DNA from 2 places in the Micromonospora sp. TSRI0369 genome. Region 1 is predicted to be linked to the other one. Evidence: riboswitches for the same ligand, from Rfam matches in the RefSeq annotation. Region 1 holds a riboswitch; the other holds the start of a gene.
The links. Region 1 has a riboswitch for thiamine pyrophosphate ahead of AMK25_RS30535 (ECF transporter S component). Riboswitches for the same ligand answer to the same signal wherever they lie in the genome.
Positions count from the first base shown of each region.

Region 2: it holds a riboswitch for thiamine pyrophosphate, as region 1 does, so the genes downstream of both, thiE (thiamine phosphate synthase) here and AMK25_RS30535 (ECF transporter S component) in region 1, are expected to answer to the same signal.

Region 1 covers NZ_LIVU01000018.1:2,388-6,097, forward strand. Annotated here, with positions in the region: gene AMK25_RS30520 (DUF6328 family protein) at 59-559, opposite strand; gene AMK25_RS30525 (sugar isomerase domain-containing protein) at 650-1,399, opposite strand; gene AMK25_RS30530 (alpha/beta fold hydrolase) at 1,396-2,232, opposite strand; TPP riboswitch at 2,309-2,415, shown strand; gene AMK25_RS30535 (ECF transporter S component) at 2,491-3,081, shown strand; gene AMK25_RS30540 (ABC transporter ATP-binding protein) at 3,194-3,710, shown strand, end outside.
Region 2 covers NZ_LIVU01000004.1:374,933-378,642, reverse strand. Annotated here, with positions in the region: gene AMK25_RS14665 (aldo/keto reductase) at 1-254, shown strand, start outside; gene AMK25_RS14660 (DUF559 domain-containing protein) at 701-1,612, opposite strand; TPP riboswitch at 1,732-1,843, shown strand; gene thiE (thiamine phosphate synthase) at 1,838-2,464, shown strand; gene thiO (glycine oxidase ThiO) at 2,458-3,588, shown strand; gene thiS (sulfur carrier protein ThiS) at 3,579-3,710, shown strand, end outside.

The DNA of each region.
Region 1 (3,710 bases):
GCTACCCCCGGGTGTTACCCAGGGGTAGCGCCGCGTGCACGTCCGATTTGGCGGACGGTCAGTCGGTCAGCGACTGAGGGCTGTCGTCCTCGTCGTCGATGTCGTCGTCGCCCCAGTTGCGGCGGCTGAACGGCAGGACCGCCCAGAAGATCAGGAACCAGACCCCGGTGAGCGCGCTGAGCAGGAACGCGATCGGCCGGTCCAGCACGAAGTCGCTGACCAGCAGGACCGAGCTGACCATCGCGATCAGCATGAAGGCCAGACCGCCGGTGGCCATCCGGTGGGCGAAGCGCACCAGTTCCGGCTTGCGTCCCTGGCGGAACAGCGCACGGTGGAACGCGACCGGAGAGATGATCATCGCGGCGGACGCGGCGGCGGTCAGCAGCGCCAGAATGTAGACGTCACGCTGGAACTCGGTGGTCCGGTCGAACCCGGCGCTGAACGGCAGCGTCAGCAGGAAGGCGAACAGGATCTGCACACCGGTCTGCGCGACCCGCAACTCCTGCAACAGATCGGCGAAGTTGCGCTGCCAGCGCTGCTTCTCGGATTCCTTCGACACTCGCGGACCTCCCCGGGAGACGGCACGGCCGGCGGGGAAACGCCCACCGGCGCACCGCCTGTGCCCCGTTAAGGCGATCGCGAAACCGCCTCAGGAGCCGCGGCGGATACGCCCCGCGTACCGTGCCTCCAGCTCGGCGTTGTGCTCGTCGCCGCCGGTGATGTTCGCGGACAGGTAGACCGGCGGACGCTCCCCCGCCGCGACCAGCCGGGCCACCACCTCGGCGACGATCTGCTGGGCCAGCAGCGCCGCGGTGATCGACGAGACCGCGCCCACCGCGCCGCCGCCCGGCAGCGGCAGCGTCGCGTCTCCGTACGGCGCGCCGTTGTCCAGCACCACGTCCGCGAAGTCGGCGAGCTTGCGGCCGGACGGGTGCCGCGAGGTCATCCGGCCCGAGTGCTGCGCCGAGGTGATCGCCACCAGCCCGTGCCCGCGTTCCTTCACGATGGACGCGAACTCGACCATCGCGCCGTTCACGCCCGAGTTCGAGGCCAGCACGAACACGTCCTGCGGGCGGATCGGCGCCAGCTCGTAGAGGCGGTGCGCCACCGCCGGGTCGCGTTCCAGCTTCGGGCCGAGCACGTCGGCCGGGTCGCCGCCGACCAGCACCAGGTCACGCAGCGCGATCCGGTTGGTGGGCACCAGGCCGCCGGCCCGCCCGGCGATCTCCATGGCCAGCGCCTCGGAGTGCCCGGTGCCGAACGCGTGCACCACTCCGTCGGCGCGCAGCGCCGCCGCGATCAGGTCGGCCGCGTCCGCGACGTTGCGCCGCTGCTCGGCGGCCACCCGGCCGATCGTCTCCGTCACCACCGCCAGGTACGCCTCGGCGCTCACCGTCATGCCTCCTCCGTTCCTGCGCACCGGGCGAGGATCGCCTCGGCCAGCGGGCCCGGCGCCTCGTCCGGGATCCAGTGGGTGACGCCGGGCAGCGTCACGAACCGGTAGTCGCCGGTGACGTGCGCGGCGCACGCCTGCGCGGCGGTCCGGCCGATCGCCACGTCCTTGTCGCTCCACACGAACGTGGTCGGCACCCCGACCGGGGCGACAGCCTTCATGTCCGCCCCGGTCATCGCCCGGTACCAGTTCAGCGCCGCCGTCAACGCCCCCGGCTCGCGCATCGGCTCGGCGTACCGGGCCACCGCGCCGGCGTCGCCCACCCCGCTGAGCAGCTTGCGCAGCGTGGCGCCGTTCCACGCCAGCAGCACCCGCTCCGCCGTACCGGGCTTGCGGAACAACGCGATGTAGGCGGACTTGATCTTCTGGCGGGGGTCGGTGGCGAGCGCGTGGCCCATCGCGGCCGGGTGCGGCACCGACACCGCTGTGAGCGTCCGCACCCGCTCCGGGTGCGCCGCCGCAAGGCCCCACGCGACGATCGCGCCCCAGTCGTGGCCGACCAGGTGCGCGCGGGTCACCCCGAGGGAGTCCAGCACGCCGGCCGCGTCGGCCACCAGCTCCGGAATCCGGTACGCCCCGACGTCCGCCGGCCGCGCGCCCGGCGAGTAGCCGCGCTGGTCGAGCGCGTACGTGCGCAGCCCGGCGGCGTGCAGCGCGGGCGTGACCGCGTCCCACTCGCCGGAGTGCTGCGGGAAGCCGTGCAGCAGCAGGACCGGGTCACCGCCCTCGGGGCCGCCGGCGCGTACCTCGAACGTCAGTCCCCGCGCATCCACCAGCATGATCGCCACCATACCGACACTCGCCCTGCTGGGCCGGTGCCCGTGGTCGGTGCTAGCGTCTGCGACGAGACAACTTCACATCCGACAGGGGAGCGCACAGCGCTGAGAGTGCGGGCCGGTGCCCGCAGACCCTCGAACCTGATCTGGGTAATGCCAGCGCAGGGAGTTCGGTCGACCTCCAGCCGCGTCGCCGTCCGGTGACCACCGGGCGCGGCGTGCGTCTTCTCCTGGTTCACCTCGACGAACTGGGAGCCAACCGTGAACCACACCGACAGCAATCGCTGGCGTACCGTCGACATCGTCGTCGCCTCGGTCATCGCCGTCGCCTTCGGCGTCGTGTTCTGGGCCTGGGGCCTGCTCTGGAGCGCCACCGACGCGGCGTTCGCGTTCTTCCCACCGGCGCAGGCGGTGCTCTACGGCGTGTGGCTGATCCCGGCGGTGCTCGCCGGCCTGATCATCCGCAAGCCGGGCGCCGCCCTGTACTGCGAGACGGTGGCCGCCATCATCTCCGCCCTGCTGGGCAGCCAGTGGGCGAGCATCGTGATCCTCCAGGGCCTGATGCAGGGCATCGGCGCCGAGCTGGCGTTCGCCGCGTTCCGGTACCGCTCGTTCAAGCTGCCGGTGGCGGTGCTGGCCGGCGCGCTGACCGGCCTCGGCGCGGCGATCTTCGACTTCGTCTACTGGAACAAGGCGTACGACTTCGCCTCCTACCGCCTCCCGTATGCGCTGATCACGATCGTCAGCGCCACGATCGTCGCCGGTCTGGGCGCGCACGTCCTCACCCGCGCGCTGGCGAACACCGGCGTCCTGGACCGCTTCCCCGCCGGCCGCGACCGCGCCCTGGTCTGAGGCTCGCCTCGCCCCGCCCCGGTGATCAAGGAGTTTGCGTCCGCCGGGCACGGTTTTCCGGACGCGAACTCCTTGATCACGCAGGCTGGGCCGGGAGAGGGGGTGGTGGGCGGTGAGCGGGGTGGTGCTGCGGGGGTTCGGGTGGCGGCACGGGGGGCGGAAACGCTGGGCTCTGCGCGGGGTGGATCTGCGCGTGGAGAGCGGCGAGCGGGTACTGCTGCTCGGGCCCTCCGGGGCCGGTAAGAGCACGCTGCTGGCGGCGCTGGCCGGCCTGCTGCCGGAGGACTCCGGCGAGCAGGAGGGCAGCGTCGAGATCGACGGGCTGGACCCGCGCAAGGCGCGGGAGCGCGTCGGCATCCTGTTCCAGGATCCGCAGACCCAGCTCGTCATGGCCCGCTCCGGTGACGACGTCGCGTTCGGGCTGGAGAACCGGGGCGTACCCGCCGGGGAGATCTGGCCCCGCGTCGACGAGGCACTGCACCGGGTCGGCTTCCCGTACCCCCGGGACCGCCCGACCGCCGCGCTCAGCGGCGGTGAGCAGCAGCGGCTCGCCCTGGCCGGCACGCTCGCGCTGCGCCCCGGGCTGCTGCTGCTCGACGAGCCCACCGCCAACCTCGACCCGGCCGGCG
Region 2 (3,710 bases), on a different contig from region 1:
GCCTGGCCGGTGGCGGCCGGTACGCCGAGCGGCTGGCCGCCGCGCGCTGGGACGTCATCGAGGCGATCGAGGCGTACGCGGCCGAGCGCGGGATCAGCATGCTCCAGGTGGCCATCGGTGGGCTGGCGGCGCGTCCCGCCGTGACGTCGGTGATCGCCGGCGCGACCACCCCCGAGCAGGTGAAGGCCAACGCCGAAGCCGGAACGTGGCAGCCGTCCGACGAGGACCTGGACGCCCTGGACGCCATCCTCTGACTGCCCCTGCCGGTTAAACGCGCCCGCCCGCGCGCGCGTTGGGGCCCGCTTGCGGTTGGTCCGCCCGTGTTCGGTCCGCTCGCGCGTCGGGCCGCGCCTTGGGTCCGCTCGCGCGTTCGGTCCGCCCGTGTTCGGCCCGTCCGCGCGTCGGGGGTGCGCCCGCTTGTCAGCGTGCGAGCGTCGGGGCTTGCCCCGAGCGGCGGCGTGCGCCCACCGGGGCCCGCTCGCGCGGAGGCACCCATGGCGTTCCACCCCGAGGCAGCGCTCACGATGGGTGGAACGGTATGGGTGTCAAAAGGGCCTTGAGACACCCATGGCGTTCCACTCGCGGCTGAATCTAGCGACGGGTGGAACGCCATTGGTGTCTTCGGGCGGCGGCCTTCTGACGCCCGTGGTGTCTCGGGCGGCCCGGCAGCGGGCTGCGGGCTGCGGGCTGCGGGTGCGGGTCAGCGGTTTGCTGCGGTGGCACGACGTTCTGCCAGGGCCTGGCGTACCAGGGCGACAGTGGCGTCGGGCCGGCGTAGCACGTCGTCGGCGGTGAACCGGAGTACGAGCCACCCGGCCGCGCGCAGCGCGTTCAGGCGTGCCACGTCCCGCCGGAAGTGAGCCCGCTCCCGGTGGTGGTCGCCGTCGTACTCGACCGCGAGGCGGAGTGCCGGCCAGGCCAGGTCCACCCGGGCCACGAAGCGTCCGCCGGCGCGTACCTCGTGCTGGGCGGTGAGCGGGCCGAGACCGGCGTCGAGGAGGAGCAGCCGCAGCCGTGTCTCCATCGGGGACTCGCTCAACGGCTCGGCCAGCGCCAGCACCTCGCGCAACAGCGGAGCGCCCGGCCAGCCCGGCCGGTCGGCGGCGTACGCCCGCAGGACGGGCAGCTTCACGACCCGGCGACGCAGTAGCACGTCGACGGCGACCAACGCCTCGGCGAGTGAGCCCTGTCGACCCAGGTCGAACGCGGTACGCAACGGGGTGGTGACCGGCAGAGCGCCGACGAGGGTGCGGTCCCGCTCCGGCAGCGGCGACCGGACCAACCGCAACCGTGGGTGCGGTCGCAGTCGAGCAGCAGTCGGCAGCAGCGCGGTGACCGGCGCGTCGCGGGTGAGCACGTCCGCGCCGAACAGCCAGGCGGCGCTGCGCCCTGCCAGCACGCCACCCGGAGGCAGGCGCAGCGCCACCGCCTCGCACCACATCCGGTGGTCGTCGGCGCGGTATCCGTCCCGGTGCACGTACACGTCCGGAAGCAGGCGGATCCACGTCGGCCCGCGCAGCATCGTCCAGGTGAGCAGCCCTTCGGAGACGGCGTGGCCGCCGCGGAACGGCAGGATCGCAAGGCGGCGCGGAACGCGGGCGGGAACGGACATCCGGGCAGCGTGTCGTGACGGGACGGTCACCCGCTGTCCCGGACCGGAAGGTGAACGCTTTCCTGGGAAAAACCTCACCTGGGCTTCCGTACGGGCGGGAGGCGTCGTACGGTAGGCCGCAAGTGACCCACGGGAGCCCGGTGCGGACCGGGCTGAGAGGGGGGCTGGGAGCCCCCGACCGTCGAACCTGATCCGGGTAATGCCGGCGCAGGGAGGAGCGTTGCCGTGCTGTCCCTGGGACGACTGCATCTCATCACCGACACCCGGCCGGGGCGTGACCCGCTCGCGGTGCTGCGTGCCGCCCTGCCGGTGGCCGGCGCCGAACTCGTCGTGCAGGTGCGCGTCGAGGACGACGCGACCGACCGGGAGGCGTACGAGCTGGCCCGGCTGGTGGTCGACGCCTGCCGGCCGTACGGGGCGCGGTGCCTGGTGAACGATCGGCTGCACGTGGCGCTCGCGGTGGGCGCCGCCGGTGGCCACGTCGGCGCGGACGACCTGCCGGTGGCCGCCGCGCGCCGGGTGCTCGGCCCGGACGCCGTGCTCGGCGCGACCGCCCGGGAACCGGTGGGCGCCCGCGCCGCTGTGGACGCCGGCGCCGGCTACCTGGGTGTGGGCCCGTGCCACGTCACCACCACCAAGTCCGGCCTGCCGGAACCGATCGGCCCCGAGGGGATCCGCGCGGTCGCCGACGCGGTGACCGTGCCGGTGATCGCGATCGGCGGGGTGACCGCCGCGAGCGTGCCGGAGCTGCGGGCCGCCGGGGCGTACGGGGTGGCCGTGGTGGGGGCGCTGAGCGGCGCAGCCGATCCCGCGCACGCCACCGCCGAGCTGATGCGGGCGCTGACGTGTTAAGAGGGGGCCCTTCCTCTACCGGAGGCGTTAACAGGGGGCCCTTCCTTACCGACGTGGCGGTGGTGGGGGGCGGGCCGGTGGGGTGGGCGATCGCGTGGCGGTGCGCGCAGCGCGGACTGCGCGTGGTGGTGCACGACGGCCGGCCCGGGTCGGGCGCGTCGTCGGTGGCCGCCGGGATGCTGTCGCCGGTCGCCGAGGCGTACTTCGGTGAGCGCGAGCTGACCGGGCTGCTCGTCGAGTCGGCCGCCCGCTGGCCCGGCTTCGCCGCCGAGCTGACCGAGGCGAGCGGCGTCGACATCGGGTACCGCACCGAGGGCACGCTCGTTGTCGGGCTCACCGCCGACGACCTGGCCGAGGCGGGGCGGCTGTGGTCGTACCAACAGGGGTTGGGACTGCCGATCACGCCGCTGCGCCCCTCGGAGCTGCGCGACCGCGAACCGGCGCTGGCGCCGCGTGTGCGCGGCGGCGCGGTGGCCCCCGGCGACCACCAGGTCGACCCGCGCCGGCTGGTCGCCGCGCTGCGCACGGCCGCGGAACGAGCCGGCGTGGAGCTGCGCCCGGCGCGCGTCGGCGCGCTGTCCGAGGTGGATGCGCGGGTCACTGTGGTCGCGGCCGGCTGCGGCGCGGCGGAGCTGACCGGCCTGCCGGTCCGCCCGGTGAAGGGCCAGGTGTTGCGGCTGCGCGCGCCGGGTGGCGGCCCGCCGGGCTTCCGGCACGTGATCCGGGGGTACGCGGACAGCGAGTCGGTCTACCTGGTGCCCCGGGACAGCGGCGAGGTCGTGGTCGGGGCGACAGTCGAGGAGCGCGCGGACACCGCTGTCACCGCCGGTGGCGTGCTGACACTGCTGCGCGCCGCCACGGAACTGGTGCCGGAACTCGTCGAGTACGAGCTGGCCGAAGCCGTCGCCGGGTTGCGCCCCGGTACGCCGGACAACGCGCCGATCATCGGGCCGCTGCCCGGGCGGCCGGGTGTGCTCGCCGCGACCGGGCACCACCGGCACGGCATCGTGCTCACCCCGGTCACCGCCGACCTGGTCACCGAGCTGATCGTCACCGGCGAGCCGGATCCCGCGCTCGCCCCCTTCACCCCGGACCGCTTCGGGAAGGAGCGCACGTGGAACTGATCGTCAACGGCACGGGCCGGACGCTGCCCGACGGTGTCACGGTCGCCGAGGTGGTCCGCACCGTCACCGACCGGGAGCGCGGGCTCGCGGTGGCGGTGAACGGCGAGGTGGTGCCGCGCGGC